3 regions of the Streptomyces sp. NPDC043726 genome follow, and region 3 is predicted to be linked to each of the others. Evidence: riboswitches for the same ligand, from Rfam matches in the RefSeq annotation. Region 3 holds a riboswitch; each other region holds the start of a gene.

Region 1 (9,561 bases), on a different contig from region 3:
CGCACTCGTTGTGCACCTGCCCGTGTGCCAGCAAGTTGCCCGCGAGGCCGCGCTGTTCGAGCCCGCGTACGGCCCACTCCTCCAGGACGCCGGCCCTGGGCCGCCGCTCGATGAACTCACGGCTCTCGGTCTCCAGGACCAGACAGTCGACGGACGCGGCCCGCAGGATGTTCCCGACGGTGAGCCCGGCGGGTCCGGCGCCGACTATGACGACCGGAAAGCGCTGTGCGGCAACGGAGTTGGGGTGGGGGGCGGTGGAAGTCACCCCAGCATTATGGTCGTACCGGATGTCAGGCGTCGGCCGCGCAGCGGAACCCCGCGTGACCGCTGGAGCTGTCCGGGGTGTTGGCGCTGCGGGCGGCGACCCGGTACCGGTTGCAGTAGGAGGCGTGGCACATGTGGGAACCACCGCGGATCACCTTGGCGGTGCCCTCGGCCGGGCCGGTGGGGTCGACGGCCCGCCGATGGTCCGTGGACCACCAGTCCGCGCACCACTCCCACACATTGCCCGCCATGTTGTGGAGCCCGTACCCGTTGGGCTCGAAGGCGTCCACGGGGGCGGTGCCCCGGTAGCCGTCGGCGGCGGTGTTCTTGGTGGGGAAGGTGCCGCGCCAGATGTTGCAGCGGTAGGTGCCGTCGGGGTCGAGGTCGTCGCCCCAGGGGTAGCGCTTCCGCTCCAGGCCGCCACGGGCCGCGTACTCCCACTCGGCCTCCGTCGGCAGCCGCTTGCCCGCCCAGGCCGCGTAGGCGGCGGCGTCGTACCAGGACACATGGACCACCGGGTGGTCACCGCGTCCGGCGAGATCGCTGCCCGGGCCCTCCGGCCGGTCCCAGGCCGCACCCGCGACCGCGCACCACCAGGGCGTCCGCTCGGGCCGCGGGGCGCCCCGGCGCAGGGCGGCGGGCAGGAACCCGGCGAAGACGTACGACCAGTCCAGGCGCTCGGCGTCGGTGAGATGGCCGGTGTCGGCGACGAACGCGGCGAAGGCGTCGTTGGTCACCGCGCGGGTGTCCATGCGGAAGGAGCTCAGCCGCACGGGTCGTACCGGGCCCTCGCCGTCGTCCGGGAACCCCTCGCTGTCCTCCGCCCCCATGAGGAACTCGCCGCCGGGGAGCAGGACCATGCCGTCAGTGGAGAGGGTGCCCGTGGCGACCGGCGCCCGGGAACCCAGGGCGACGGGCTGCCGCCCGGCCGAGCCGGTCCCGGACGAGGGCATGCAGCAGCGGGCGGGCGACTGGGGCTCGGGCATCGGTTCTTCCTCGCGGACGGGTGACGGCTGTGCACCCCTGTCTACGCCATGTCGCTGTACGCCATCTCGCCGTGCGTCACCGCAGCAGCGGGATCTCGATGGCCGGGCAGCGGTCCATGACCATGTCCAGGCCGGCCGCCCGCGTCCGGTCGTAGGCGGCCTCGTCGATCACGTCGAGCTGGAACCAGACCGCCTTGGCGCCCTTGGCGACGGCCTCGTCCGCGACCGGCCCGGCCAGCTCGCTGTTGACGAAGACATCGACGACGTCCACGTCGAAGGGGATGTCCGCGAGGGAGGCGTAGCCCTGCTCGCCGTGCACGGTCTCCGCCTTGGGGTGCACCGGCACCACACGCTTGCCGTAGCGCTGGAGCACCTGGGCGACGCCGTAGGCCGCGCGCCTCTGGTTCGACGACAGACCCACCACGGCCCAGGTGTCGCCGAGCTCGGTGAGGATCTTGCGGATCGTCGCTTCGTCGCCGTACACCAGGGGCCTCCTCGACCTCGTGCCATGCCTTGCCCAGCTCAACGGCCAAGGGCGCCCGGAGATTCCCGGGCCTCGCGTGGTAGCTTGCCGAGGCCAGTCGAACCCATGCTCATGGGTCAGGGAATCCGGTGCGAATCCGGAGCTGACGCGCAGCGGTGAGGGTGACGGGCGGGGCCTCGGCCACTGGACGGTGTGACAGCCGTCTGGGAAGGCGCCCCGACCGGACGACCCCGAGTCCGAAGACCTGCTGGCGGCCCCCGCGGTCGAACGGACGGCGGGGGAGCACCGTACGGACGGGCTCCGCGTTCGAGCCCTCGACGACTGAGGAACCGCACCCGTGCCCATCGCACGTCTCACCCGCCCCGCCGCCCTGCTCACGGCCGCCGGACTGCTCCTGACCGGCTGCGCGGACAACACCCCGGCCGACGACGCCAAAGCCGCCGTCACCCTCGACAACTGCGGCCACGCCGTACGCGTCGCGCACCCGCCCCGGCACGCCGTCTCCCTGAACCAGGGCAGCACCGAGATCCTGCTCTCCCTCGGCCTCGCCGACCGCCTCGCGGGGACGGCGACCTGGACCGACCCGGTGATGAAGGGCCTGGAGAAGGCCAATGCCGACGTCCCGCGCATCGCCGAGAACAACCCCTCCTACGAACGTGTCCTGGCGGCCGAGCCCGACTTCGTCTCCGCCTCCTTCGTCTCCACCCTCGGCAAGGGCGGCGTCGCCGGCCGCGAGCAGTTCGAGAAGCTCGGCGTGCCGACCTACGTCTCCCCGTCCGACTGCGTCGGCAAGGACAACTCCGCGGGCGGCGACGGGGTACGGACCACCCCGCTGGCCATCGAGGACGTCTACGGCGAAGTCCGCGACCTGGCCGCCGTGTTCGGCGTGCAGCGGCGGGGCGAGGAACTGGTCGCCTCGCTGGAGAAGCGGATGGCGAAGGCCACTTCGGGCGTCGACGCCTCCGACGTCACCCTCCTGTACTGGTTCGCCAACGCCGAGTCGCCCTACATGGCGGGTTGTTGCGGTGCCCCCGGCATCATCACCCGCGCCCTCGGGGCGCGGAACGTCTTCGACGACACCCACGACGAATGGCCCCAGATCAACTGGGAGACCGTCGCGGACCGCGATCCCGACGTCCTGGTCATCGGCGATCTGACCCGCAAGTCGCAGACGGCCGAGTCGGCCGCCAAGAAGATCGCCTTCCTGGAGTCCAACCCCGTCACCAGGACCATGGACGCCGTCAAGCACAAGCGGTACGTCCTGCTCAGCGGCCAGGCCATGAACCCGACGATCCGCACGGTGGAGGGCGTGGAGCAGGTCGCCGCAGCGCTGCGCGAGTTCGGGCTCGCCAAGTGAGCCTCCGGCGAACGCTGCTGCTCGGCGGGGCCGGGTTCGTCGTGCTGTGCTGCTCCTTGGCCGTGGCGATCACCATCGGGCCCGCCGACATCCGGGTCGCAGACGTCTGGTCCACGGTTCTGTCCCATCTCGGCCTCGGCAGCTCGCGGTTGACGCCGATCCGCGACGGCATCGTCTGGCAGCTCCGGCTGCCGCGCACCCTCCTCGCGGCGGTGTGCGGCGCCGGGCTCGCCGTGTGCGGGGCGGTGATGCAGTCGTTGCTGCGCAACCCGCTCGCGGATCCCTTCGTGCTCGGCGTGTCCTCCGGCGCCTCGACCGGGGCGGTCGTGGTGGTCGTCCTCGGTGTGGGCGGGGGCGCGGTCCCGGTCTCCGCGGGGGCGTTCGTGGGCGCGCTGGTCTCCTTCGCGCTGGTGCTGCTGCTCAGCCACACCCTGGGCGGCACGACCGACCGGGTCGTCCTGGCGGGGGTCGCGGCCATGCAGCTCTTCTCCGCGCTCACCTCTTTCGTGGTGATGACCTCGGCCGACGCCGAGACCACGCGCGGGGTGCTGTTCTGGCTCCTCGGCTCGCTCGCGGGCGCGGGGTGGACCGACGTCTGGCTGTGCGGGGCCGTCCTCGCCGTGGCGCTCGTGGTCTGTCTGTCGTACGCCCGCACGCTCGACGCCTTCGCCTTCGGACAGGACGCCGCGGCATCCCTGGGGGTGTCGGTCGCCCGCACCCGGCTGGTCCTGCTGTGCGTCACGGCCCTGCTCACGGCCGCTCTGGTCAGCTCGGCGGGGGCCATCGGCTTCGTCGGCCTGGTCCTGCCCCACGCGGCCCGCGCGCTGGCCGGCCCCGGCCACACCCGGCTGCTGCCGCTGACCGCGCTGGTGGGCGCGGTGTTCCTGGTGTGGGTCGACACGCTGGCCCGTACCGTCCTCGATCCCCAGGAGGTGCCCGTGGGTGTCGTGACCTCGCTGATCGGGGTTCCGGCGTTCGTGGCGGTGCTGTATCGGACGGGGAAGGTGCGATGAGCGGGCGCCTTGACCGGACGGAGGGTGCGATGAGCGGGCGTTCGGACCTGACGGACAAGGGGGCGGCTGGCCTTTGCGCGGACCGGGTGAGCCGCCGGGCCGACGGTCGGCTCATCCTGGACGGGGTCACTCTGGCGCCCGCCCCCGGCACCACCGTAGGCCTCCTCGGGCCCAACGGCTCCGGCAAGTCCACGCTGCTGCGGCTGCTGGCCGGAGTGCTCGCGCCCTCGGCCGGTGTCGTCACCCTCGACGGCGATCCGCTCACGGGCCGGCCCCGCCGGGAGATCGCCCGCCGCCTCGCCGTGGTCGAGCAACAGGCGGACACGCAGGTCGAACTGACGGTCCTGGACGTCGTACGACTCGGCCGCCTGCCGCACCGACGGGCCTGGGCGCCCGCCTCCGCGCGGGACGAACGGGCCGTGCGGGCCGCCCTGGACCGCACCGGCCTCACCGGCCACGCCGACCAGTCCTGGCACACCCTCTCCGGCGGGGAACGCCAACGGGTGCAGATCGCCCGCGCGCTCGCCCAGGAACCCCGCGAACTGCTCCTCGACGAGCCCACCAACCACCTCGACATCCACCACCAGCTCGATCTGCTCACCCTCGTCACCGGCCTCCCGCTGACGGCCGTGATCGCCCTGCACGACCTCAATCTCGCCGCGATGTACTGCGACGAGGTCGTCGTCCTGCGGGCGGGGCGCGCGGTGGCGGCAGGGACCCCCGGTGACGTGCTGACCGAGGAGCTGATCGCCGAGGTCTACGGCGTCCGCGCCGCCGTGAGCCGGGAGGGCGCCGACCGCCGTCCGCACGTCCGGTTCCTCGGCACCGTGACCTGACCTGACCTGACCTGACCTGACCTGACCTGCCTGACCCGACCTGCCTGACCCGACCCGACCTGTCCGGAAACCGAGCCGCATGCTGCGCTCCGGCGCGCGCCCGCCTACGCTCGGGGAGTGCTGCGCATCATCGACGCCCGAACGGGCGAGCCCGTCGACGCCGCGCCCGCCCGGCGCGGCCTGACCCGGGTCGAGGCCCATGCGCCCGGTTTCGACACCGGCGCCCTGCGCGTGCTTCTCGTCACCGATCTCCTGGTGCGCGCCCTGGAGCTCGGCGGCACGCCGGTCTGGGCCGTGCTGCACGGCCAGGCAGATCCGGAGCTGCGCGCGAGCGCCGCCGCGCTGGGCATCCGGCCCCTGGAGGACAGCCGGGAGGCCGACCGCGGACTCGGTGAGAAACAGGTCATCCATGTCGTTCCGGAGGACGGGCCCGCCCCGGTCGGCGTCCGCGTCGCCGTTGCACCCGTGCACGCCTCGACTCCGGCCCCGCCGGCCGGAGCCGACCCCGTCGCCCTGCGGCTCGCCCTGCTGACCCCGCGCCGGGACCAGCCGGTCCGGCTGGACACGGCCGCCCTGAACGAGGCCCAGGACACCCTCGTACGCTGGCGGCGGGCGGTCGCCGACTGGGCACGGCACCCCTCACGGCCCATCCCCGACGACGTGCGCACGCAGTTGCGCGGCGCCTGGGAGGACGACCTGGACGTGCCCGGCGTACTGCGGCTGCTGACGCGGGTCGAGACCGCGCCCGACCTGGCGGACGGCGCCCGCTTCGAGACCTACGCCTACGCCGACCGCCTCCTCGGCCTCGACCTCGTCCGCGACCTGGGAGCACCGTCATGACGGCCCCCGCGGGGACGCTCCCCCTCGGTCGGCATGCCGAGTCGGGTGCTGTCGTGATCGCCCGCCTGGGGACGCTCTTCTTCGGGCGGCGTGCCGGGTTGGGTGCTGTCGTGACCGCCCGCGTGGGGACGCTCTTCTTCGGGCGGCGTGCCGGGTCGGGGGTGCTGTCGTGATCGCCCGCGCGGGGACCGGACCGCTGCGGCGGCTGGTCGTGCTGCGGCATGCCAAGTCGGCTTGGCCCGACGGGGTCGCCGACCACCGTCGGCCGCTCGCCCCGCGCGGGCGGCGGGACGCTCCGGCCGCGGGGCGTGCGCTGGCCGAGGCCGACCTGCTGCCCGACCTCGCCCTGTGCTCGACCGCCGTACGCGCCCGGCAGACCTGGGAGCTGGCGTCCGCCGAGTGGGGCACCCCGCCGCCTGTGCGTTATGTGCCGCGGTTGTACGCGGCCGAGGTCCCGGATCTCCTCGACGCCGTGCACGAGACGCCGGCCGAGGTCGAGACACTGCTCCTGGTCGGGCACAACCCGGGCCTTGAGGACCTGGTGGTCGAGCTCGCCGGGGACAGCCTGGACGACGCGCTGGACCAGGTCCGGGTGAAGTTCCCCACCTCCGCCGTCGCCGTCCTGGCCTGGCGCGGCGCCGCCTGGAGCGCCCTGGCCCCCGGCACCGCGCTGCTGACCTGGTTCACCGTGCCCCGGGGCAAGAAGGGCTGACGGTCGGCTGTCATAGGGTGGCCGGATGCAGGACGAGTACCGCACAGTGGCCCGCGCGGGCGTGCACGAGACCGAGGTCAACCGCTCCCGCTTCCTGTGCGCCCTCGCCCCGGCGGCCACCGAGCAGGAGGCCCAGGACTTCATCGCGGCCGTCCGCAAGGAGCACGCCGACGCCACCCACAACTGCTTCGCCTACGTCATCGGCGCCGACGCCGCGATCCAGAAGGCGAGCGACGACGGCGAACCGGGCGGCACCGCGGGCGTCCCGATGCTCCAGATGCTGCTGCGCCGTGACATGCGGTACGTCGTCGCCGTCGTCACCCGCTACTACGGCGGCGTCAAGCTCGGCGCGGGCGGCCTCATCAGGGCGTACGGCGGAGCTGTCGGCGAGGCCCTGGACGGCCTGGGCACGATCACCCGCCGCCGCTTCCGGCTGGCCACCGTGACGGTCGACCACCAGCGTGCCGGGAAGATCCAGAACGATCTGCGCGCCACCGGACGCGAGGTGCGGGACGTCCGCTACGGCGAGGCCGTCACGATCGAGATCGGCCTGCCGGACGCCGACGTGGCCGCCTTCCGCGCCTGGCTGGCCGACATCACGGCCGGGACCGCCGGTTTCGAACTGGGCGGCGAGGCGTACGGCGACGCGTGAACTCCCGGCACATATGAACTTTCGGCCGAAAAGGGCATAACGCCCAATCCGTGGTGGGGTCATGACGGGCCGATACGGGAGTAACCGCCCGTGATGTCAGACCCGGCCGTTACTCTTCGGGGATCATGAGGCTCCTGCACACTTCCGACTGGCACCTGGGCCGGGCGTTCCACCGCGTGAACATGCTCGGCGCCCAGGCCGAGTTCATCGGCCACCTCGTCACCACCGTGCGCGAACACGCGGTGGACGCGGTGGTCGTGTCGGGAGACGTGTACGACCGCGCGGTGCCTCCGCTCGCCGCCGTCGAGCTCTTCGACGACGCCCTGCACCGCCTCGCCGACCTCGGGGTGCCCACCGTGATGATCTCCGGGAACCACGACTCGGCTCGTCGGCTCGGCGTCGGGGCGGGGCTCATCGACCGCGCCGGGATCCATCTGCGGACCGAGCCTTCGGCGTGCGGGACGCCCGTGGTGCTGGGCGACGCGCACGGCGACGTGGCCTTCTACGGTCTGCCGTATCTCGAACCGGCCCTGGTGAAGGACGAGTTCGGGGTGGACAAGCCCGGGCACGAGGCGGTGCTTGCCGCGGCCATGGAGCGGGTCCGCGCGGATCTCGCCGCGCGCGCGCGGGGGACCCGTTCCGTCGTCCTGGCCCACGCCTTCGTCACCGGCGGCGAGGCCAGCGACAGCGAGCGGGACATCACCGTCGGCGGGGTCGCCGCGGTGCCGTCCGGGGTCTTCGCCGGCGTCGACTACGCGGCCCTCGGGCATCTGCACGGCTGCCAGACCATCACCGAGCGCGTGCGCTACTCCGGCTCCCCGCTGGCGTACTCCTTCTCGGAGGCCGACCACAGGAAGAGCATGTGGCTGGTCGACCTGGACGCCGAGGGCGCCGTGACCGCCGAGCGGATCGACTGCCCCGCGCCGCGCGCGCTGGCCCGGATCCGGGGCGCCCTGGAGGACCTTCTCGCCGACCCCGACCTGACCCGGCACGAGGACGCCTGGGTCGAGGCGACGCTCACCGACTCGGTTCGCCCGTCCGATCCCATGGCCCGTCTCGCCGAGCGCTTCCCGCACACGCTGAGCCTCGTCTTCGACCCCGACCGGGCCCCGGACGACCCGGACGTGTCGTACGCACGGCGGCTGGCCGGGCGCAGCGACCAGCAGATCGCCGAGGACTTCGTCGCCCATGTGCGCGGCGCCGGTCCGGACGAGGACGAGCGGGGCGTGCTCCGGGACGCCTTCGACGCGGTCCGCGCGGACGCCGTGGTGCGGGAGGTGGCGCGATGAGGCTCCACCGGCTCGAACTCACCGCCTTCGGGCCCTTCGGTGACTCCCAGAGCGTCGACTTCGACGACCTGTCGGCGGCCGGGCTGTTCCTGCTGCACGGACCGACGGGCGCCGGAAAGACATCGGTCCTGGACGCCGTGTGCTACGCCCTCTACGGCGCGGTGCCCGGCGCTCGCCAGAACGGCCAGGGGCTGACCCTGCGCAGCGACCACGCGGCGGCGGGCACGCGCACGTCCGTCACCCTCGAACTGACCGTCGCCGGACGCCGGTTGGAGATCACCCGGCAGCCGCCGTGGGAGCGCCCCAAGAAGCGCGGCACGGGCACGACCCTGGACAAGGCGCAGACCTGGCTGCGCGAGTACGACGCCACGACCGGCGCCTGGAAGGACCTCAGCCGCTCCCACCAGGAAGTCGGCGAGGAGGTCACGCAACTGCTCGGCATGAGCCGGGAGCAGTTCTGCCAGGTCGTCCTGTTGCCCCAGGGCGACTTCGCGCGCTTCCTGCGGGCGGACGCCGAGGCGCGGGGCCGGCTGCTGGGCCGGCTCTTCGACACGCACCGCTTCGCCGAGGTGGAGAAGCGCCTGGCCGAACGGCGCCGGGCCGCCGAGGCCGAGGTGCGCGAGGGCGACGCCGCGCTGCTGGCCGACGCGCACCGCATGCAACAGGCGGCGGGCGGAGCCATGGAACTGCCCGAGCTGACACCGGGGGAACCCGGACTCGCCGAGGCAGTGCTGAGCGCCGCCGCCGTGGCCCGCAGCACAGCGCGCGAGGAACTGGCCGTCGCCCACTGCGGCCTCGCCGCCGCCGAGTCCGCCCAGGCCGCGGCGGAGCGCGCCCTGGCCGACGTACGCGAGACCGCGCGGTTGCAGCGCCGGTTCGCCGAGGCGGGGGAGCGGGCGCGGCTCCTTCAGGAGCGGGCCGACGGGCACCGGGAGGCGCAGGCGCGCATGGAGCGGGCCCGCAAGGCCGAGGCGGTGGCCCCGGCGCTGGAGCTGCGGGACGCGGCCGAGGCGGAACACCGGCGGGCGGCTGCCGCACGGACCCGCGCGGGCGCGCTGCTGCCGGACACCTTCGCCGACGCCGGTGCCGCCGGGCTCGCGGCCGCCGCGCGCCGGGCCGCCGAGGAAT
Region 2 (9,561 bases), on a different contig from region 3:
CCGAGACATTGCCGGAGGTGCCCACGACCAGCCCCTCGGTCACGGTCCGGCGGGCCGTCGCGACGAGTTCCGCCCAGGCGCGCTCCTCCTCGGGAAGCGCAGCCTCCCGCCACGACTCCCCCACTCCCTGTGCGCCCTCCCGCGTTTCCCCTCCGACCCGCTGCTTCCCTCGCTGCTCAGCCATGCCGCGATCCTGCCAGCCGGGGCCCCGGACGGCGGGCGGGCCGGGGCACTCTAGGCCGGAAGTCAGGCCTCCGGAAGGACGCATATCCGGATACTTCACCCTCTCCCGGTGCTTGGCCGGAGATCGACCGGCAATCACCGACCTTCCAGTAATCTCTGGCTGATTTGTCGTGCACGTCGCCATTCCGGGGGGAAACATGGCCCGTGATCGCAAACCGTCCCGCCACCGCGCCCGCGTACTCGCGGCGTCCGTGGCGGCGCTGACCATCGGGGGAACCGCGCTGGCCGAGTCCCCGGCCGCGGCGGCGAGCCGGCCCAAGGGACACGACGTCTCGTCCCACCAGAAGAACGTCGACTGGCCGCGCGCCAAGACGAAGGGCGCCAAGTTCGTCTACGTCAAGGCGACCGAATCGCACACCTACCGCAATCCGTACTTCAACCAGCAGTACAACGGCTCCCGGAACGCCGGCCTGATCCGCGGGGCGTACCACTTCGCGCTGCCGAACAAGTCGCCCGGGAAGACCCAGGCCGCGCACTTCGTGCGCAACGGCGGCGGCTGGACGGCGGACGGCTGGACGCTGCCGCCCGCGCTGGACATCGAGTACAACCCCTACGACAAGGACCGCAAGTGCTACGGCCTGACCAGGTCGAAGATGGTCGGCTGGATCACCTCGTTCAGCAACGAGGTGCACCGGCTGACCGGACGCCGCCCGGTGATCTACACGACCGCGCACTGGTGGAACACCTGCACCGGCAGCAGCCGGGCCTTCGCCTCGCATCACGCGCTGTGGGTGGCCCGCTACAACTCCTCGAGCGCGGGGACACTGCCGGCCGGCTGGTCGAGGTGGACCTTCTGGCAGTACGACAACGGCGGCAGCCTGCCGGGTGACCAGAATCTCTTCAACGGGTCTCTGAACCAGCTCCGGAAGTTCGCCCGGGGCTCCTAGTCCTTGGGGCGCCTGGACCGTGCGAGGCCGCGCGATATGCCCAGAAGATCGAGACCAGCCTCCGGACACCGTGCGGCCCGCCCGTGTTCACCTTCCGTTCATTCAGGTTACCTACGTTCGCCTGGCCAATGACCTCGAACGATTGCCTGGGTAAATGGAAAACTTCTCGCTGATCCTCGCGATTGTGGTGGTAACCGCACTCGCGTTCGATTTCACGAACGGTTTTCATGACACCGCCAACGCGATGGCCACCACCATCTCGACCGGCGCGCTCAAGCCCAAGGTCGCGGTGGCCATGTCCGCCGTACTGAACCTTGTAGGCGCCTTCCTCTCCGTGGAGGTCGCCAACACGATCTCCAAGGGTCTCGTCGACGAGACCGGCATACGTCCCGAGGTCATATTCGCCGCCCTGGTGGGCGCGATCCTCTGGAACCTGCTCACCTGGCTGGTGGGCCTGCCCTCCAGCTCCTCGCACGCCCTCATGGGCGGTCTGATCGGCGCGACCATCGCCTCGGCGGGCGTGGGCGCGGTCCACGGCGACGTCCTCGTCACCAAGGTGCTGATCCCGGCCGTCGCCGCCCCGCTGGTCGCGGGCATCGCGGCGCTGCTCGCGACGAAGCTGATGTACTCCCTGGGCAAGAAGGCCGAGGGCAGCAAGTCCTCCGAGAAGGGCTACCGCGCCGGGCAGATCGCCTCGGCCGGCCTGGTCTCGCTGGCCCACGGCACCAACGACGCGCAGAAGACCATGGGCATCATCACCCTCGCCCTGGTCGCCGGCGGCACCCTCGCCCCCGACTCCGACCCGCCGATGTGGGTCATCCTCTCCGCGGGCATCGCCATCGCGCTCGGCACCTACCTGGGCGGCTGGCGGATCATCCGCACGATGGGCAAGGGCCTGACCGACCTCCAGCCGCAGCAGGGCTTCGCCGCGCAGACCAGCGCCGCGACGGTCATCCTGGCCTCCTCCCACCTCGGCTTCTCGCTCTCCACCACGCACTCCGTCTCCGGCTCGGTGATGGGCGCGGGGCTGGGCCGCAAGGGCGGCGTGGTGCGCTGGTCGACGGCGACGCGGATGTTCGTCGCGTGGGGCCTGACGCTGCCGGCGGCGGCGCTGGTCGCCGCGGTCGCCGAGTGGGTCACCGGCTTCGGCAGCTGGGGCACCGGCCTCGTGGCGGTCTTCCTGGTCGCCTCCAGCGCGGCGATCTGGAAGATCTCGCGTCGTGAGGTCGTCGACCACACGAACGTCAACGAGACCGCCGAGGAGCCGGCCGGCGTCGTCACGACGGCCATGGCCGCGGTCACCCCGCCCCCGGCGGGCACGGTGACCGAAGACCTCACGGCGACGATCCCGGCCCCGGCCGGCGAACCGGCCCCGTCGCAGGCCACCGTCTGACCCGCCCACCCGGCTCTCTGAAGGAATCAGCATCATGAAGATCGACTGGGCGGCCCTCGGCTCCGTCTTCGGCGTCAGCCTCGTGGTCACCGTGGCCCTCGTGGCCCTCTTCACCCTCGGCATCACCGGCCTCGCCCGCCGCGAACGAGCGGCGGAGCAGGGCGGCACCGCGACGGTCGCGCTCACGGGTGCGTACGCCTGCTTCGCGGCCTGCGCCGCGGCCGTGGGCTACGGCATCTACCTGATCGTGGCCTGACGGCTCCCCGCCAAGACACCCAGACGCGCGCTCTGTCCGATCGCCCCTGCCGGGCGACGGGCGGGGCGCGTTGTCGTATGCGGGCGGGTGGGTCTTCCCGACGCCCCGGGCGGCGCTGTTCCCACCCCGTCCCACGGGGCCCGATGTGGGCCTCAGCACACTCTTCCCTCGCAGGTCAACAGCGAGTTGACGGCCGTTCCGGGGCCGTGGTGGACTGCCGGAGCCAATTACGGCGGCAGGAGAGGAAGCCGGTGCGAGTCCGGCGCGGTCCCGCCACTGTCACCGGGGTAGGTAGCCCCGGGAGCCAGGAACTCTCACCGCCGGTCTAGTCGAACCAGGGCGTGGACACCCTGAGTGAGGACATGTCGCGATGCTCGCCTGCCTGTTGACACCCAGCGCCAGACCCCTTTCCGACTCCGCGACCGGCTGAGCCGATGCGGGCCGATCGCGTCTTCGCGTACGGCGCCGCCGCCGGCCTCCTGGGTGACCTGCTCCTCGGCGATCCGCGCCGTGGGCATCCGGTCGCCGCGTTCGGACGGGCCGCGGGTGCCGTGGAGCGGGTGCTGTGGCGGGACGACCGGGGGCGGGGCGCGTTGCACACCGCCGTGTGCGCCGGTGGCGCCGTCGCCGTCGGCGCTCTCACCTCTCGTGCGGTACGACACTCCCCCGCCGCGTCCGTCGTCCTCACCGGCCTCGCCACCTGGGCAGTCGTCGGGGGGACTTCGCTCGCCCGTGAGGCCCGGAGCATCGGGCGCGCGCTCGAAGCACGGGACGTGGAGGCCGCGCGGGCACGGCTGCCGCATCTGTGCGGGCGCGATCCGCAGGCGCTCGACGCCGACGGGATCGCCCGGGCCGTCGTGGAGTCCGTCGCCGAGAACACCTCCGACGCCGTGGTCGGCGCGCTGGTGTGGGGCGCGCTCGGCGGGGTGCCGGGACTCTTCGGGTTCCGGGCCGTGAACACCCTCGACGCCATGGTCGGCCACAAGTCGCCCCGCTACCGGCGCTACGGGTGGGCTTCGGCCCGCCTCGACGACGTCGCCGGGTGGCCGGGGGCGCGGCTGACCGCCGTACTCGCCGCCGTCGCCGGGGGGAATCCCCAGGGTGCGGTACGCGCCTGGCGCGCCGACGCCGAGAAGCACCCGAGCCCCAACGCCGGGCCCGTGGAGGCCTCGTTCGCGGGGGCGCTGGGCGTCCGGCTCGGCGGGACTCTGTCGTACGGCGGACGCGTCGAACATCGACCGGTACTCAACGGGGAGGGGCGGGCAGTGGAAGTCGGGGACATCGAACGGGCCGTACGGCTGTCGCGGCGGGTCGGCTGGCTGGCGCTCGGCGTCAGCGTCGTCGCGCGCCGGGTCGTGAAGGGGCGTACGTCATGACGGGCGGTGGGCTGCTCGTCGCCGGGACCACCTCCGATGCCGGGAAGAGCGTCGTCACCGCCGGTATCTGCCGGTGGCTGGTGCGGCAGGGGGTCAAGGTGGCTCCCTTCAAGGCGCAGAACATGTCGCTCAACTCCTTCGTCACCCGCGAGGGCGCCGAGATCGGGCGGGCCCAGGCCATGCAGGCCCAGGCCTGCCGCGTCGAGCCGACCGCGCTGATGAACCCGGTGCTGCTCAAGCCCGGTGGTGAGCAGAGCAGCCAGGTGGTGCTCATGGGCAAGCCGGTGGGCGAGTTGAGCGCGCGCGGGTACCACGGGGGGCGGCAGCAGCAGCTCCTCGGGACGGTGCTCGACTGTCTGGCCGAACTGCGGGGCACGTATGACGCGGTGATCTGTGAGGGGGCCGGTTCGCCCGCCGAGATCAATCTGCGGCGGACCGACATCGTGAACATGGGGATCGCCCGGAACGCCGGGCTGCCCGTGGTCGTGGTCGGCGACATCGACCGCGGGGGTGTCTTCGCCTCCTTCTTCGGCACGGTCGCGCTGCTCTCGCCCGAGGACCAGCGGCTCGTCGCCGGGTTCCTCGTCAACAAGTTCCGCGGTGACGTCTCGCTGCTGGAGCCGGGCCTGGACATGCTGCACGGCCTCACCGGGCGGCGGACCTACGGCGTCCTGCCCTTCCGGCACGGGCTCGGCATCGACGAGGAGGACGGCCTGCGGGTGTCGCTGCGGGGAGCCGTCCGGGAGTCCCAGGTCTCCTCCCCCGTCGGCGAGGACGTGCTGCGCGTCGCCGTCTGTGCCGTGCCGCTCATGTCCAACTTCACCGACGTCGACGCCCTCGCCGCCGAGCCGGGTGTCGTCGTGCGGTTCGTGGACCGGCCGGAGGAACTGGCCGACGCGGATCTCGTCGTCGTCCCCGGGACCCGGGGCACGGTCCGCGCGCTGGAGTGGCTGCGGGAGCGGGGGCTCGCGGAGGCGATCGTGCGACGAGCCGCCGAGGAGCGGCCCGTCCTCGGCGTCTGCGGTGGCTTCCAACTCCTCGGCGAGCACATCGAGGACGACGTCGAGAGCCGTCGCGGTCATGTCCCCGGACTCGGGATCCTGCCCGTCCGCGTGCGGTTCGCGCGCGAGAAGACCCTCACCCGGCCCGTCGGCGAGGCCCTCGGCGAGCGGGTCGAGGGGTACGAGATCCACCACGGGGTCGCCTCCGTGCACGGCGGTGAACCCTTCCTGGACGGCTGCCGGGTCGGGCAGACCTGGGGCACCCACTGGCACGGCTCACTGGAGTCGGACGGTTTCCGCCGTGCCTTCCTGCGCGAGGTGGCGGCCGCCGCGGGCCGCCGTTTCGTGCCGGCCGCCGACACCTCGTTCGCCGCGCTGCGCGAGGAGCAGCTCGATGTGCTCGGCGATCTGATCGAACAGCACGCGGACACCGACGCGCTCCGGCGGCTCATCGAGTCGGGCGCGCCGCAAGGACTGCCTTTCATTCCACCGGGAGCGCCCGCATGAGCACAGTGTTGTTGTTGTCGACCGCCGACACGGATCTGCTGGCGGCCAGGGCGGCGTCCGGTGCCTCCTACCGGATCGGCAATCCGACCCGGGTGGACGTCGCGGAGGAGCTCCCCGGCCTCCTCGATGGCGCGGACATCGCCGTCGTACGGCTGCTCGGCGGCAAGCGCGCCTGGGAGGACGGGCTCGCCACGCTGAAGGCCTCCGGCATCCCGACCGTGCTGCTGGGCGGAGAGGCCGTCCCGGACGCGGAGTTGATGGCCGAGTCGTCGGTACCCGCCGGTGTCGTCGCCGAGGCGCTGCGGTACCTCGTCGAGGGCGGCCCCGCCAACCTCACCGAACTCGCCCGCTTCCTCTCCGACACCGTGCTGCTCACGGGCGAGGGGTTCGTCGAGCCGCAGAAGATGCCGGAGTACGGCGTCCACGGCGACCGCGCCCTGGAGGGCGGCCGGCCCACCGTCGGCGTGCTCTTCTACCGCGCCCATGAACTGAGCGGCAACACCGGCTTCGTCGACACGCTCTGCGACGCCATTGAGGCGCGCGGCGCCAACGCCCTGCCGGTGTACTGCGGTTCGCTGCGCGGCGCCGACGCGGGGCTGTACGAGATCCTCGGCCGGGCCGACGCGCTCGTCGCCACGGTCCTGGCGGCGGGCGGCACGCACGCCTCGGAGGCCTCGGCGGGCGGGGACGAGGAGGCGTGGGACATCGGGGCCCTCGCCGACCTCGACATCCCGGTGCTGCAAGGGCTGTGCCTCACGTCGTCCAGAGCCGCCTGGGACGAGTCCGACGCCGCCCTCTCGCCCATGGACGCGGCCATGCAGGTCGCCATCCCGGAGTTCGACGGCCGGCTCGTCACGGTGCCGTTCTCCTTCAAGGAGCAGGGCCCGGACGACGTCCCGGTGTACGTCGCCGACCCGGAGCGGGCCGCGCGCGTCGCCGGGATCGCCGTCCGGCACGCGGCGCTGAAGCACAAGCCGAACGTCGAGAAGAAGCTCGCGCTGGTCTTCACCGCCTACCCGACCAAGCACTCCCGCGTCGGCAACGCGGTCGGACTCGACACGCCCGCGTCGGCGGTACGGGTGCTGGACGCGCTCAAGGACGCCGGCTACGGGGTCACCGCATACCCCTCCGGCGGCGACGAGTTGATCCACCGGCTCATCGAGGCCGGTGGCCACGACGTCGAGTGGCTCACCGAGGAACAGCTGGCCTCGGCGCCCGCACGGGTGCCGCTCACCGACTACCGGGCCTGGTTCGAGAAGCTCGACCCGGAACTGAAGCAGGCGATGACCGAGGCGTGGGGCGAGCCGCCGGGTTCGCTGTACGTGGACGGGGACGACATCGTGCTCGCCTCCCTCCAGTTCGGCAATGTCGTCGTGATGATCCAGCCGCCGCGCGGCTTCGGCGAGAACCCGATCGCGATCTACCACGACCCGGACATGCCGCCGTCCCACCACTACATGGCCGCCTACCGGTGGCTGGAGAACTCCTTCGGCGCCGACGCGATCGTCCACATGGGCAAGCACGGCACGATGGAGTGGCTGCCGGGCAAGGGGCTCGGCCTCAGCGGAGGCTGCGCCCCGGACGCGGTGCTCGGTGAACTCCCGCTGATCTACCCGTTCATCGTCAACGACCCCGGCGAGGGAACTCAGGCCAAGCGGCGCGGGCACGCCACGGTCGTCGACCATCTCGTCCCGCCGATGGCCCGGGCCGACACCTACGGCGACCTGGCCAAGCTGGAACAACTCCTCGACGAGTACGCCCTGGTGAGCGACCTCGACCCGGCGAAGGCGCCGGCCGTACGGGCGCAGATCTGGACGCTGGTGAAGGCGGCCGAACTCCACCACGACCTGCACGTCGACGAGCAGCCGGACGACGAGGCGTTCGACGAGTTCGTCATGCACATCGACGGCTATCTGTGCGAGATCAAGGACGTGCAGATCAGGGACGGGCTGCACGTCCTCGGCGACGGACCGGCCGGCGAACCGCGCGTCAACCTCGTGCTCGCCGTGCTGCGCGCCTCACAGGTGTGGGGCGGCCAGGCGAACGCGCTGCCGGGGCTGCGGAGTGCGCTGGCCGCCCATTTCGGGCTGGACGAGAAGGAGTTGCTGGCCGAGCCGGGCACCCCGGTGAAGGTGCCGGTCGAGCTGAGCGACCTCGTCGAGGGCCCGTCGCGCACGGCCGCCGACGCGATCGACCTGCTGGAGCAGCTGTGCCGCCGGGTCGCCGAGGGCATGGAGGAGCGGGACTGGCGGGCCGCGGCCGTACCGGCGCTCGTGCGTGAGGTCATCGGCACCGAACTGCCGGACGCCGTGCGGGTGTTGGAGTTCGCCTGCGACGAGGTCGTACCGCGCCTGGCGAAGACCACCGACGAGATCGGGCACATTCTCCGGGCCCTCAACGGCGGATACGTCCCGGCCGGGCCCTCCGGCTCCCCCACCCGCGGTCTGGTCAACGTCCTGCCGACCGGCCGCAACTTCTACTCGGTCGACCCCAAGGCCATCCCCTCCCGGCTGAGTTGGGAGGTCGGCCAGTCCCTCGCCGACTCGCTGGTGGCTCGCTACCTCCAGGACACCGGCGAGTACCCGAAGTCCGTCGGGCTCACGGTGTGGGGCACGTCCGCGATGCGCACCCAGGGTGACGACATCGCGGAGATCCTGGCGCTGCTGGGCTGCCGTCCGGTGTGGGACGACGCCTCGCGCCGGGTGACCGGGTTCGAGGTGGTGGCTCTGGAGGAGCTGGGACGGCCGCGCATCGACGTCACCGTCCGGATCTCCGGGTTCTTCCGGGACGCGTTCCCGCATGTGGTCGGGCTGATCGACGACGCGGTGCGGGCGGTGGCCGAGCTGGACGAGCCCGCCTCGCGGAACTTCGTCAAGGCGCACGCCGACGAGGACACCGCCGAGCACGGCGACCGGCGCCGGGCGACCGCGCGGGTCTTCGGCTCCAAGCCGGGCGCGTACGGCGCCGGGCTGCTGCCGCTGATCGACGCCCGCAACTGGCGCTCGGACGCCGACCTCGCCGAGGTGTACGCGGTGTGGGGCGGCTACGCCTACGGCCGCGGGCTCGACGGGCGGGCGGCGCGCGGGGACATGGAGACGGCGTTTCGGCGGATCGCGGTCGCGGCGAAGAACGTCGACACCCGCGAGCACGACCTCGTCGACGCCGACGACTACTTCCAGTACCACGGCGGCATGGTCGCGATGGTGCGCCATCTGACGGGCACCAGCCCCGAGGCGTACGTGGGCGACTCCGCCACGCCCGAGCAGGTGAAGACGCGCACGCTGGGCGAGGAGACGCACCGCGTGTTCCGGGCCCGGGTGGTCAACCCGCGCTGGATGGCGGCGATGCGCCGGCACGGCTACAAGGGCGCCTTCGAGATGGCGGCGACCGTCGACTACCTCTTCGGCTACGACGCCACCGCGGGGGTCGTGGACGACTGGATGTACGAGAAGCTCAGCGCCGAGTACGTCTTCGACCCGGAGAACCGGGACTTCATGAAGCAGTCCAACCCCTGGGCGCTGCGCGGGATCACCGAGCGGCTGCTGGAGGCGGCGGACCGCGGTCTGTGGGCCGAGCCGGACGCGGACACGCTGGAGCGGCTGCGGGCCACCTATCTGGAGCTGGAAGGCGACTTGGAGGGCGACCAGTGACCACCCCCTTCCCCTTCACGGCCGTGGTCGGCCAGGACGACCTGCGGCTCGCGCTGCTGCTGAACGCGGTCTCGCCCGCGGTCGGCGGTGTGCTGGTGCGCGGTGAGAAGGGCACCGCCAAGTCCACGGCGGTGCGCGCCCTTTCGGCGCTGCTGCCCGAGGTGGCCGTCGTGCCCGGCTGCCGGTTCTCCTGCGACCCGGGGCGGCCCGACCCGGCCTGCCCGGACGGGCCGCACGAGCCGGGCGGC
Region 3 (9,561 bases):
TCGCCCAGGTACGAGCGGCCGGCGGCCTCGACCCCCTCCAGGCCGCCCTACGCGACTGGCACGACCGGCTGCACACCCGGGGGCGGGCAATGCTGACCGGCGCCGCCGAGCTGGATGCATATCTTCGCGAGCGCGCATGAGACGCGGGTTCGTAAGGCGAGGCCAGAAACGGCCGTCGCGGTTCCGCGAGAGCCTTCGGCCTGGCGCCCCTCTCAGCAGCATGGCTCGGCGTGGCAATCCCCTCCCTCGAGACCTGTGAACGGGATGGGGCAACCGTCCGTCGAGGCGCAGACGGTCAGGTCGTCGCAGCCCGCGTCGACCGCCGCGACCAGTGCCGTGCGGACGGTGGTCAGGTCGGCGATCTTCGCGTCGACCTCGGCGAGCTTGGCCGTGGTCCGGTCCCGCAACCCCGCCACGGCACGACCACGGCGGTGGCGGCCGGCCTCCAGCAGCTCGGCGACCTCGTCCAGCGTGAACCCGAGCCGCTGGGCGGCCTTGATGACCCGCAGTACGGTCACCGCTTCCTCGCCGTACAGCCGGTGACCGCCATTACTACGCTCCGGCTCGGCCAGCAAGCCGCGCCGCTCGTAGTAACGCAGCGTCTGGACATTCACCCCGGCGGCCTCGGCGACCTGCCCGCTGCGCAGACCCTCGCTCACAGCGACTCATCCCACGCGCCCGCCCGTACGGCGATGGCCTCGAGGACCGTCTCGTGCACGGGGTCCACAGAGACGTCCAGCCAGATCCGGTCGTCACCGACCTCGACCCCGAAGGCGAAGAACGAGCAGCAGCCGACCTCGCGCTCCACCAGGTCACGGACCTCGTCCTGCACCGACGGCCCACCGGCCAGCTCGAAGCGCAGCCGCAGCGCCCCGGGCCGGGAGGTCGAGATCAGCCGCTCGGCGAACAGCGCGTCCCACTCCGCGACCCGCAACGGCCGCTCCTCGGTCGGCAGCGCGCAGGACTGCGGTACCCACGCCGCATCCGTCATCGCCCTCACTCCCGTCCTCACGCCCCGGCGACCCGGCGACACCTTCGACGGTAGACCTGTACCTGGGTACCGTTTGCAAGCCCTGGCGTCGCTGAGCACACGGTGGATCGGCGATGCCGGCCGGGAGCACGAGATCATTCCTGAAGCACCGGACCGGGGACCATGACGAGCGCCTACGGCACCACCGGCGCCCCTCCCCTCATGACCCGCGCCCTCACCGGCACGAACGCGGCGAAGCGCCGACCACCCGTGGCCGCAACGGCTTTGTCACATACGCATCTAGACCTTCCCGGCCACCCGGTCCACCGTGGTCCCCTCCCATCCGTCCGTTGCGACCGGAAGGATCCACCGGTGAGACGTAGGCGCTTTACGGCAGGGGCGATCGGCGTGCTCGCGGGAGTCGCGCTCGGCCCGGATCCGTCCCGGGCCGACGCGCCGACGACCCGTGCGCAGGGCTGGCAGGCGGTGCCCGCGCCGGGCAGTGTTCCTCCCGCGCAGTTGCGCCGTGTCGCGGCGGCCGGACCTCAACTGGCCTGGGCCGTCGGTGAGGAGCGGCTCGGCGGCTCCGGGGGGCGCGCCCTCGCGATGGTGTGGGACGGAAGCTCCTGGGCCAAGTGCGACCTGGCCCACCTCGGCCACACCCGGCTGACCGACGTGGCCGTCGCCTCTGACGCCGCCGCGTGGAGTGTGGGCCGGGCCTCCGAGGGCCGCGGTCCTCTGCTGCGCTGGAACGGGATCACCTGGCAGGAGGCCGATTTCCCGGGCAGGGGTGAACCGGGCGTCCGGCTGGACGCGGTGGCGGTCGGTCCGGACGGCCGGGTGTGGATCTGCGGCAGGCAGGGCGGCGCCGTACGGCTGCTGCGGGGTGACGGGCAGGAGTGGCGGTGGCTGGATCCGCTGCCCGTGGCGAGCGCCGGCCTCTACCGGGTCGTCGTGCGCTCGTCCGGCGAGGTGTGGGTGTGCGGGGATCAGTCGAGCGGGGGTGGCTGGTCCGGGTTGGTGGCGCGTTGGGACGGCACCTGGACCATGCTGCCCGCGATCGTGGGGCTGCGTCTGGCCATCGCCGACGTCCACGCCGCCGGTCCGGACGACGTCTGGGCGGTGGGCACCGAGGCAGGAGTCGGCGGGCCGCCGGGCCGCCCCGGCAACCCCGCCCTCCACCACTGGGACGGCACGGCCTGGACTCGGGTGGAAGCCGGGTTCGTGGCGGGGTCGCTGTCCGGGATCGCGGGGGATGCGCGGGGCGGCGCCGCGTGGATCTCCGGCTGGAACTTCCAGGATCAGAGCCGCAGCACATACCTGCGCCGAGAGGGCGACGCCTGGAGGGTCGTCCGTGGCCCAAGCGGCCCAGCGCCGGGGCCTTGCCTCAACGACGTGACGCACGTGCCGGGCACGGGTGGGTACTGGTCGGTGGGCATGACCAGCTCTGTTCCGGCTCCCCCGACGGGCGCCTACGTCGAGCGTCTGGACGCCTGACACACGCCGGGCCCGGCACCCGCGATGACCACGGGTGCCGGGCGGCCTGCCGGCTGCTCAGCCCTGCCGGGCCTTGAAGCGCGGCTCCTTCTTGTTGATCACGAACGTCACGCCTCTCCGGCGCACGACCTGGGCACCGGGCCTGGCCTTCAGCGAGCGCAACGACTTGCGTACCTTCATCGCGGTCTCCTCTCGAAGCGGCGACGCGGCGCCGCTTCCACGCGGCAACGGGTGGGCGGTCAGCCGCGGGCGGTCAGCCGCGGGCGGTCGTACGGCCGTAGCGCCGCTCGAAGCGCTCCACGCGTCCCGCGGTGTCCACCACGCGCGAGGTGCCGGTGTAGAAGGGGTGGCTCGCCGAGGAGATCTCGACGTCGACCACCGGGTAGGTGTTGCCGTCCTCCCACTCGACCGTGCGCCGCGGGTCGAGGGTGGACGTGGTCAGCAGGGTGAATCCGGACGCGCGGTCGCGGAAGACGACCGGGCGGGAGACGGGATGGATGCCGCGCTGCATGGGGTGTCCTTTCGTGTCGGCCTCCACCGCCGGGCGGCGGGAGGCGGGCGTCAGCGTTCCTCGCGGAAGAGGACGTGAGCGCCGGCGACCGGGTCGTACTTGCGCAGGACCAGCCGGTCGGGGTTGTTGGTACGGCTCTTGCGGGTCACGTAGGTGACGCCGGTGCCGGCCGTCGACTTCAGCTTCACCACGGGGCGGGCGTTGCTGCGTGCCATAGGAGACTCCCTTCCGCCGCCATGCGAGTCGATTGACTCGAACATGCCAGACAGGTGTCTCAACACAGGCACCCGCCGTCGCATTCCCCCCGCCGGAGGAAACACGAACGGCCCGCCCCTGTTCGGGACGGGCCGTTCACTGGAGCGCCGGGCAGGCCTTGCACCTGCATCTCCCCGCAGGAAGCGGGGCGTCTTTCCTTGGACCACCAACGCGAAACCGGGCACCGGATTTCCGGCGACCAGCTCAAGATCGACTATACAGCACCGCAGGGGCGAGGCAACTCAGGCGCGGTCGGCGGCCTCCGCCGTCGGGCGCCGGGCCCCCGCCCCGATCCGGGCCGTGTGCCGGTGGAACGACATCAGCTTCGTGCCGGCCTGGAGGAGATTCGCGCAGGCCAGGGCCGTCCATAGGCCTGTCAGTCCGGCCGCGTCGGCCACCGGGACCGCCAGGGCCGCGAGGATCCCGAACCAGACGACCGTGGACACCAGGCCGGGCCCGGTCCGCTTGAGCCCGACCAGGCCGAAGCCCGCCACCGCCTGCAGGGCGTCACTGATCACCACCGCCAGAACGAGCGGCAGCAGATGCCTGACCTCCTGACCGAGCGCGGGGTCCTTCGTGAACAGGTCCACGACCGGGCCGCGCAGGAGCCACAGCCCGGCGCAGAGCACCGCCACCGCGCACAGCGCCACCCGGATCCCCGCCCACACACTGCGCCGGATCCGCCCGATGTCACGCTCCTGCGCGTATCCGGCGATCAGCGGAACCGTCGCCTGCCCGACCGCCACAGCCACCGTGAACACGACGTTCACCAGGGACTCGGCAACACCGTGCACGGCTACGCCGTCGGTGCCGGTCCGGGCCGCGGCGAAGGTCAGGACACCGAGCACCGCGAACTTCACCAGCACGGTCCCCGCGAGCGGGATGCCGACGCGGGCCAGCTTCAGCACCTGGCGCGGATCCGGGCGGCCGGGGCGGAGGGAACGGCCCGCCAGGACCGTGCGGCGACGCAGGGCGTACTGGTTGAGGCACGCGCTGACGAGGCTGGAGGCGAGCATCGCCAGGCCCGCGCCGGTCAGACCGTGGCTCGGCAGAGGACCCGGGCCGCCTACCAGTACCACCGACAGCGTCACCGACACCGCCGTCCCCCACAGCCCCGACCGCATGACCAGGGCGGACTTCCCGAGTCCGACCAGCACGGACGTCGCCGACGCGCCGACCGCGATCAGCAGCACACTGGCCGCCAACAGCCAGGGCAGGAAGCCCAGTTGCGAGACGACAGCGCTCGGCACTCCGAACATCGCACCGAACAGGGGCACCGCCGTCACCGCCGCCGCGCCCAGCCCGCCCACGGTGAACGCCAGCCACATGCCGCCGCGCACCAACGGCAGCAGCGCTTCGGGGTCCTCGCGGTGCGGCGCCACGAAAGGCATCACGCCGCGCAGCGCGCCCACGACGGTGACCGTGGCCGGGCCGAAGACCGCCATCGTCACGGCGAACGCGGCCAGGGACACGGTGGCGTACCGACCCAGGAGCGCGGTGTCGACGAGGGCGCCGGCCGACGCGGCGAGCATGGTCGCGTACAGCGGCGCGGCCGCCTTGGCGATGGTCAGGAATGCACGTCGTTCGCTCACATGTGCCCATCCTGCCAGCCCAGTTCACCCGTTGTTACCCGGGAGTCGGCCTCCGCGCGTACACCTCGATCTCGATCTTCATCCTGGGGTCGGCCAGACCGCACACGAGCATCGTCGCCGCCGGCCGCACCTCTCCGAAGCGGCGTCGCAGTGCCGGCCAGCACGGCTCGAAGTCCTCGCGCTCGGGCAGCAGATAGCGCACCCGGACAACGTCGGCGAAGGTGCACCCCGCCTCCGTCAGGGCGGCCCCGATGTTGCGCAGGCACTGCTCGGCCTGTTCCACGACGTCGTCGGAGATCGTCATGGTGGTGTAGTCGAACCCGGTCGTCCCGGACACGTGCACCCACTCGCCGTCGACCACGGCACGGGCGTAACCGATCTGCTCCTCGAAGGTCGAGCCGCTGAGGATCGCGCGTCGCTCTGTCATGCGCCGAACGCTAGGTGACCAGCAATGATACGTCTAATACGCCGATTCGCATGGGCTGATATCCCTGGGGATATGGAACGGCCCGAACTCCCCCTCCCCCAGCTGCACGCCTTCGTCGTCCTGGCCGAGGAACTCCACTTCGGTCACGCCGCCGCCCGCCTGGGCATCGCCCAGCCGCCGCTGAGCCAGCAGATCCGGCGGCTGGAGGACAAGGTCGGCCACCCGCTCTTCAGCCGCGGACCGGGGCGCGTCGCCCTCACCCCCGCGGGCCACGAACTGCTGCCCGCGGCCCGGCGGGCTCTGTCCGACCTCGCCGACGGGCTCGCCGCCGCCCGGGCCGTCGGCGGCGGCACCGCCGGCCGGCTGCGTCTCGGCTTCGCCGCCTCCCTTGCCCTGACCGTCCTGCCCAGCCTGCTGCGCGACTTCCGGCAGCTGTTCCCCGATGTGCGGCTGGACATCCGCGAGATGACCACCGCTCCCCAGCTCGCGGCCCTGCGCGAGCGGACCATCGACGTCGGCCTGCTGCGCGAGCCCTCCGACGCCGAGCCGGAGCTGGCCTTCCGGACGGTGGTCACCGAGCCCTTCGTCGCCGTGCTGCCGAGCGCCCACCCCCTGGCCGCCCAGCGGGCCGTGCGGCTCGCACAGTTGGCGGACTCGCCCTTCGTGCTGCTGCCCCGTGAAGCCGGACCCGGGCTGTACGACCAGATCATCGGGCTGTGCACGGCGCAGGGGTTCACGCCGCGCATCGCCCAGCACGCGGTGGAATGGGCGACCGTGTGCGCGCTCGTCGAGACCGGCCTCGGCGTCTCCCTGGCCCCGGCCGGCATCCGCCGTATCCGCCTCAAGGGCGTCGCGTTCCGCCGGATCGAGCCGGGCACCGCCCGCACCCGGGTCGCCGTCGCCTGGCGTACGGACGATCAGAACCCGCTGGTCGCGCGGCTGCTCACGGTCGTCAGCCGACGGCCGTCCAGTCGATAGGACCCGCCGAACGCCCGCCTCGTCCAGGTGAACCGGCCCCTAGCGGGGATTCGCGAGGCCGGCACGCGGTAATCCCCCATCGTTCCCGCTGCCACCCTGGCCTCTAAGGAGAGCAGTCATGCGCGCACGGATCTCCCTCCTCCCCGCCGCCCTCACGGTGACGGTCCTCGCCGCCGGTGACGCCACCGCCCACGACAACCCCCCGCTGCACGTCTCCAACAACGCGCCCGTGGTGTCCGTGATCAACACCGTGAACGTCAACGACCCCCTCGAGGACGTCCTGGAGCACACCCTCAACTTCGGTGACGGTTACCGCTGGGACTGACGTCACCGCAGGTGCGTGAGCCGGTTCACTCCCCCTGTGCGCCCCCCGGCTCCGCTTGTCATGTGCCCGGTGGGCGCACTACTGTCACCACGCCTTGGTGAACGGGAAATCCGGTGCAATGCCGGTGCGGCCCTCGCCACTGTGATCGGGAAGTCCGGCTCCAGCCCCCACGGGCAGCCACTGGGTCCTTCGGGACCCGGGAAGGCGGAGTCACGGGCGGTGTCACCCGTCAGCCAGGAGACCGGCCAAGGCGCGTCAACCATCCACGAGGTGCTGGAGAGGGTCTGCTGAGCCATGCACATAGCCGAGGGATTTCTGCCTCCGGCGCACGCGGTCGCCTGGGGCGTCGCGTCCGCGCCCTTCGTCGTCCACGGAGTCCGGTCACTCACCCGTGAAGTCCGCGAGCACCCGGAGAGCACCCTGCTCCTCGGCGCCTCCGGGGCCTTCACCTTCGTTCTGTCCGCACTCAAACTGCCCTCGGTGACCGGGAGCTGTTCCCATCCCACCGGTACCGGCCTGGGCGCCATCCTGTTCCGGCCGCCGATCATGGCGGTCCTCGGGACCATCACCCTGCTCTTCCAGGCCCTGCTGCTCGCGCACGGGGGTCTGACCACGCTCGGCGCCAACGTCTTCTCCATGGCGATCGCCGGGCCCTGGGCCGGATACGCCGTCTACAAGCTGTTGAGGCGGTACGACGTGCCGCTGATGGCCGCTGTCTTCTGCGGCGCGTTCGTCGCCGACCTGTCGACCTACTGCGTCACCAGCGTTCAGCTGGCGCTGGCGTTCCCCGACCCCAGCAGCGGATTCCTGGGCGCGCTCGGCAAGTTCGGGTCCATCTTCGCCGTCACCCAGATCCCGCTCGCGGTGAGCGAGGGGCTCCTGACGGTGCTGGTGATGCGGCTGCTGGTGCAGTCCAGCAAGGGAGAACTGACCCGGCTCGGTGTGCTGCTGTCCGGCGGCAAGCGGGTGCGGACCGAGTCGAACGAGGCGGTGGCCCGATGAGCCGTAACACGAAGATCAACCTGTTGCTGCTGCTCGCGGTGGCCGCGCTCGCCGTCATGCCGCTCATGCTCGGGCTCGGCGACCACAAGGAGGAGCCCTTCGCCGGCGCCGATGCCGAGGCCGAGACGGCGATCACCGAGATCGAGCCGGACTACGAGCCCTGGTTCTCGCCGCTGTACGAACCGCCGTCCGGGGAGATCGAGTCGGCCCTGTTCTCGCTCCAGGCGGCCCTGGGGGCGGGTGTCCTCGCCTACTACTTCGGGCTGCGCCGCGGCCGTAAGCAGGGCGAACAGCGGGCCCTGGAACGGGATGCGGTCGGGGTCGGCCGTGCCGGGGAGTCCGACGGCGAAGGGGTCTGATCCCCCGTGCTGCCGATCGACGCGGCGGCGCACAGCAGTCGCTGGCGCCGCCGCCATCCCGTGGACAAGGCCGTGCTCGGACTAGGTCTGACCGTGCTCGCCATCTCGCTGCCGCCCTGGCCGGGGGCCGCGCTGGTCCTGGTGACGGCCCTCGTGGTGCTGCTGGGCCCGGCGGGCGTACCGGGGCGGAAGCTGTGGCGGGCCTACCGGGTGCCGCTCGGATTCTGTGTCACCGGCGCCGCCACGCTCCTCGTGCAGGTGGGCGGCCCCGACGGTTTCGTCTCCCTCGCCGACGACGGGGCCGTACGGGCCGGGGAGCTGCTGCTGCGCACCTCCGCGGCCTCCCTCGGGGTGCTGCTCCTCGCGTTCACCACCCCCATGTCCGACCTGCTGCCGCGGCTGGTGAAGGCCGGCGTGCCCGCCGCCGTGGGCGACGTGGCGCTGGTGACGTACCGGATGAGCTTCCTGCTGCTGGATTCCGTACGGCGGATCCGGGACGCCCAGGCCGCGCGGCTCGGGCACACCACCCGCGCCGCGACCTGGCGCTCCCTGGGCGGGCTCGGGGCCACCGCGTTCGTACGGGCCTTCGACCGGGCCACCCGTCTGCAAGCCGGGCTCGCCGGACGCGGCTACGACGGCACCCTGCGCGTGCTGGTGCCCGAGGCACGGGTCTCGGTCCGGTTCACGGCCGCCAGCTGCGGGCTCCTCGTGGCGCTGGCCGCCCTCACGCTCGTACTGAAAGGTCCTCTCTCATGAGCGAGTTGGTCGCTCTCCACGGCGCGTCCTATGCCTACGAGGAAGGGCCGACCGTGCTGGCGGGCCTGGACTTCGAGGTGCGCGAAGGGCGGGCGCTGGCGCTGCTCGGGCGCAACGGCAGCGGCAAGACGACCCTGATGCGGCTGCTCAGCGGCGGGCTCCGGCCGCGCGAGGGCCGGCTGAGCGTCGAGGGACGCGAGGTGTCGTACGACCGCAAGGGGCTGACCCGGCTCAGGACGACCGTTCAGCTGGTGGTGCAGGACCCGGACGACCAGCTCTTCGCCGCTTCGGTGGGACAGGACGTCTCCTTCGGACCGCTCAACCTCGGGCTCTCCGACGCCGAGGTGCGCGCCCGGGTCGAGGAAGCGCTCGCCGCGCTGGACATCAGCGCGCTGGCCGACCGGCCGACCCATCTGCTCTCCTACGGCCAGCGCAAGCGCACCGCGATCGCGGGCGCCGTGGCGATGCGGCCCCGGGTGCTGATCCTCGACGAGCCGACCGCCGGGCTCGATCCGGACGGGCAGGAACGGCTGCTCGGCACCCTCGACGGGCTCCGGGCGAGCGGCACGACGGTGGTCATGGCCACCCATGACGTCGACCTCGCCCTGCGCTGGGCCGATGACGCGGCGCTCCTCACGCCGGGAGGTGCGCGCACGGGGCCCGCGCCCGAGATGCTGGCCCGCACGGATCTGCTGCGGGAGGCGGGGCTTCGGTTGCCGTGGGGGGTGGCCGCGGCGGAACTGCTGCGGGGGCAGGGGCTGTTGGGCGACGGGGTCGCCGGGCCGCGTACTCCCGAGGAGCTGGCCGCCCTGGTCGCGCCGATCCCGGCCGATGGCTGACGCTCCGCGCGGGCGGCCCGTCCTGGTCGACGGGCAGGAGTGGGTGGCCG

The links. A riboswitch is a leader RNA that binds a small molecule or an ion and turns the genes downstream of it on or off. The one in region 3 is predicted to bind cobalamin.
Region 1: linked by a shared signal. The riboswitch ahead of AC068Z_RS36195 (ABC transporter substrate-binding protein) and the one ahead of AC068Z_RS34645 (energy-coupling factor ABC transporter permease) in region 3 are both predicted to bind cobalamin.
Region 2: linked by a shared signal. The riboswitch ahead of AC068Z_RS37525 (cobalamin biosynthesis protein) and the one ahead of AC068Z_RS34645 (energy-coupling factor ABC transporter permease) in region 3 are both predicted to bind cobalamin.

The regions. Positions count from the first base shown of each region.
Region 1 is NZ_JBWKCI010000016.1:108,198-117,758, reverse strand. It holds gene AC068Z_RS36210 (4-hydroxybenzoate 3-monooxygenase) at 1-265, opposite strand, end outside; gene AC068Z_RS36205 (formylglycine-generating enzyme family protein) at 291-1,250, opposite strand; gene AC068Z_RS36200 (CoA-binding protein) at 1,327-1,734, opposite strand; cobalamin riboswitch at 1,827-1,986, shown strand; gene AC068Z_RS36195 (ABC transporter substrate-binding protein) at 2,072-3,091, shown strand; gene AC068Z_RS36190 (FecCD family ABC transporter permease) at 3,088-4,104, shown strand; gene AC068Z_RS36185 (ABC transporter ATP-binding protein) at 4,134-4,940, shown strand; gene AC068Z_RS36180 (hypothetical protein) at 5,058-5,780, shown strand; gene AC068Z_RS36175 (hypothetical protein) at 5,777-5,953, shown strand; gene AC068Z_RS36170 (SixA phosphatase family protein) at 5,950-6,492, shown strand; gene AC068Z_RS36165 (YigZ family protein) at 6,518-7,144, shown strand; gene AC068Z_RS36160 (exonuclease SbcCD subunit D) at 7,270-8,433, shown strand; gene AC068Z_RS36155 (AAA family ATPase) at 8,430-9,561, shown strand, end outside.
Region 2 is NZ_JBWKCI010000018.1:61,958-71,518, forward strand. It holds gene AC068Z_RS37505 (class II aldolase/adducin family protein) at 1-184, opposite strand, end outside; gene AC068Z_RS37510 (lysozyme) at 381-1,130, shown strand; gene AC068Z_RS37515 (inorganic phosphate transporter) at 1,285-2,523, shown strand; gene AC068Z_RS37520 (hypothetical protein) at 2,558-2,779, shown strand; cobalamin riboswitch at 2,973-3,112, shown strand; gene AC068Z_RS37525 (cobalamin biosynthesis protein) at 3,214-4,155, shown strand; gene AC068Z_RS37530 (cobyric acid synthase) at 4,152-5,663, shown strand; gene cobN (cobaltochelatase subunit CobN) at 5,660-9,313, shown strand; gene AC068Z_RS37540 (putative cobaltochelatase) at 9,310-9,561, shown strand, end outside.
Region 3 is NZ_JBWKCI010000015.1:372-9,932, reverse strand. It holds gene AC068Z_RS34700 (TioE family transcriptional regulator) at 1-140, shown strand, start outside; gene AC068Z_RS34695 (MerR family transcriptional regulator) at 213-659, opposite strand; gene AC068Z_RS34690 (hypothetical protein) at 656-991, opposite strand; gene AC068Z_RS34685 (hypothetical protein) at 1,343-2,467, shown strand; gene ykgO (type B 50S ribosomal protein L36) at 2,525-2,647, opposite strand; gene AC068Z_RS34675 (type B 50S ribosomal protein L31) at 2,721-2,978, opposite strand; gene rpmG (50S ribosomal protein L33) at 3,029-3,193, opposite strand; gene AC068Z_RS34665 (MATE family efflux transporter) at 3,476-4,825, opposite strand; gene AC068Z_RS34660 (RidA family protein) at 4,860-5,252, opposite strand; gene AC068Z_RS34655 (LysR family transcriptional regulator) at 5,325-6,230, shown strand; gene AC068Z_RS34650 (hypothetical protein) at 6,349-6,555, shown strand; cobalamin riboswitch at 6,634-6,819, shown strand; gene AC068Z_RS34645 (energy-coupling factor ABC transporter permease) at 6,850-7,557, shown strand; gene AC068Z_RS34640 (energy-coupling factor ABC transporter substrate-binding protein) at 7,554-7,916, shown strand; gene cbiQ (cobalt ECF transporter T component CbiQ) at 7,923-8,672, shown strand; gene AC068Z_RS34630 (energy-coupling factor ABC transporter ATP-binding protein) at 8,669-9,511, shown strand; gene AC068Z_RS34625 (hypothetical protein) at 9,504-9,561, shown strand, end outside.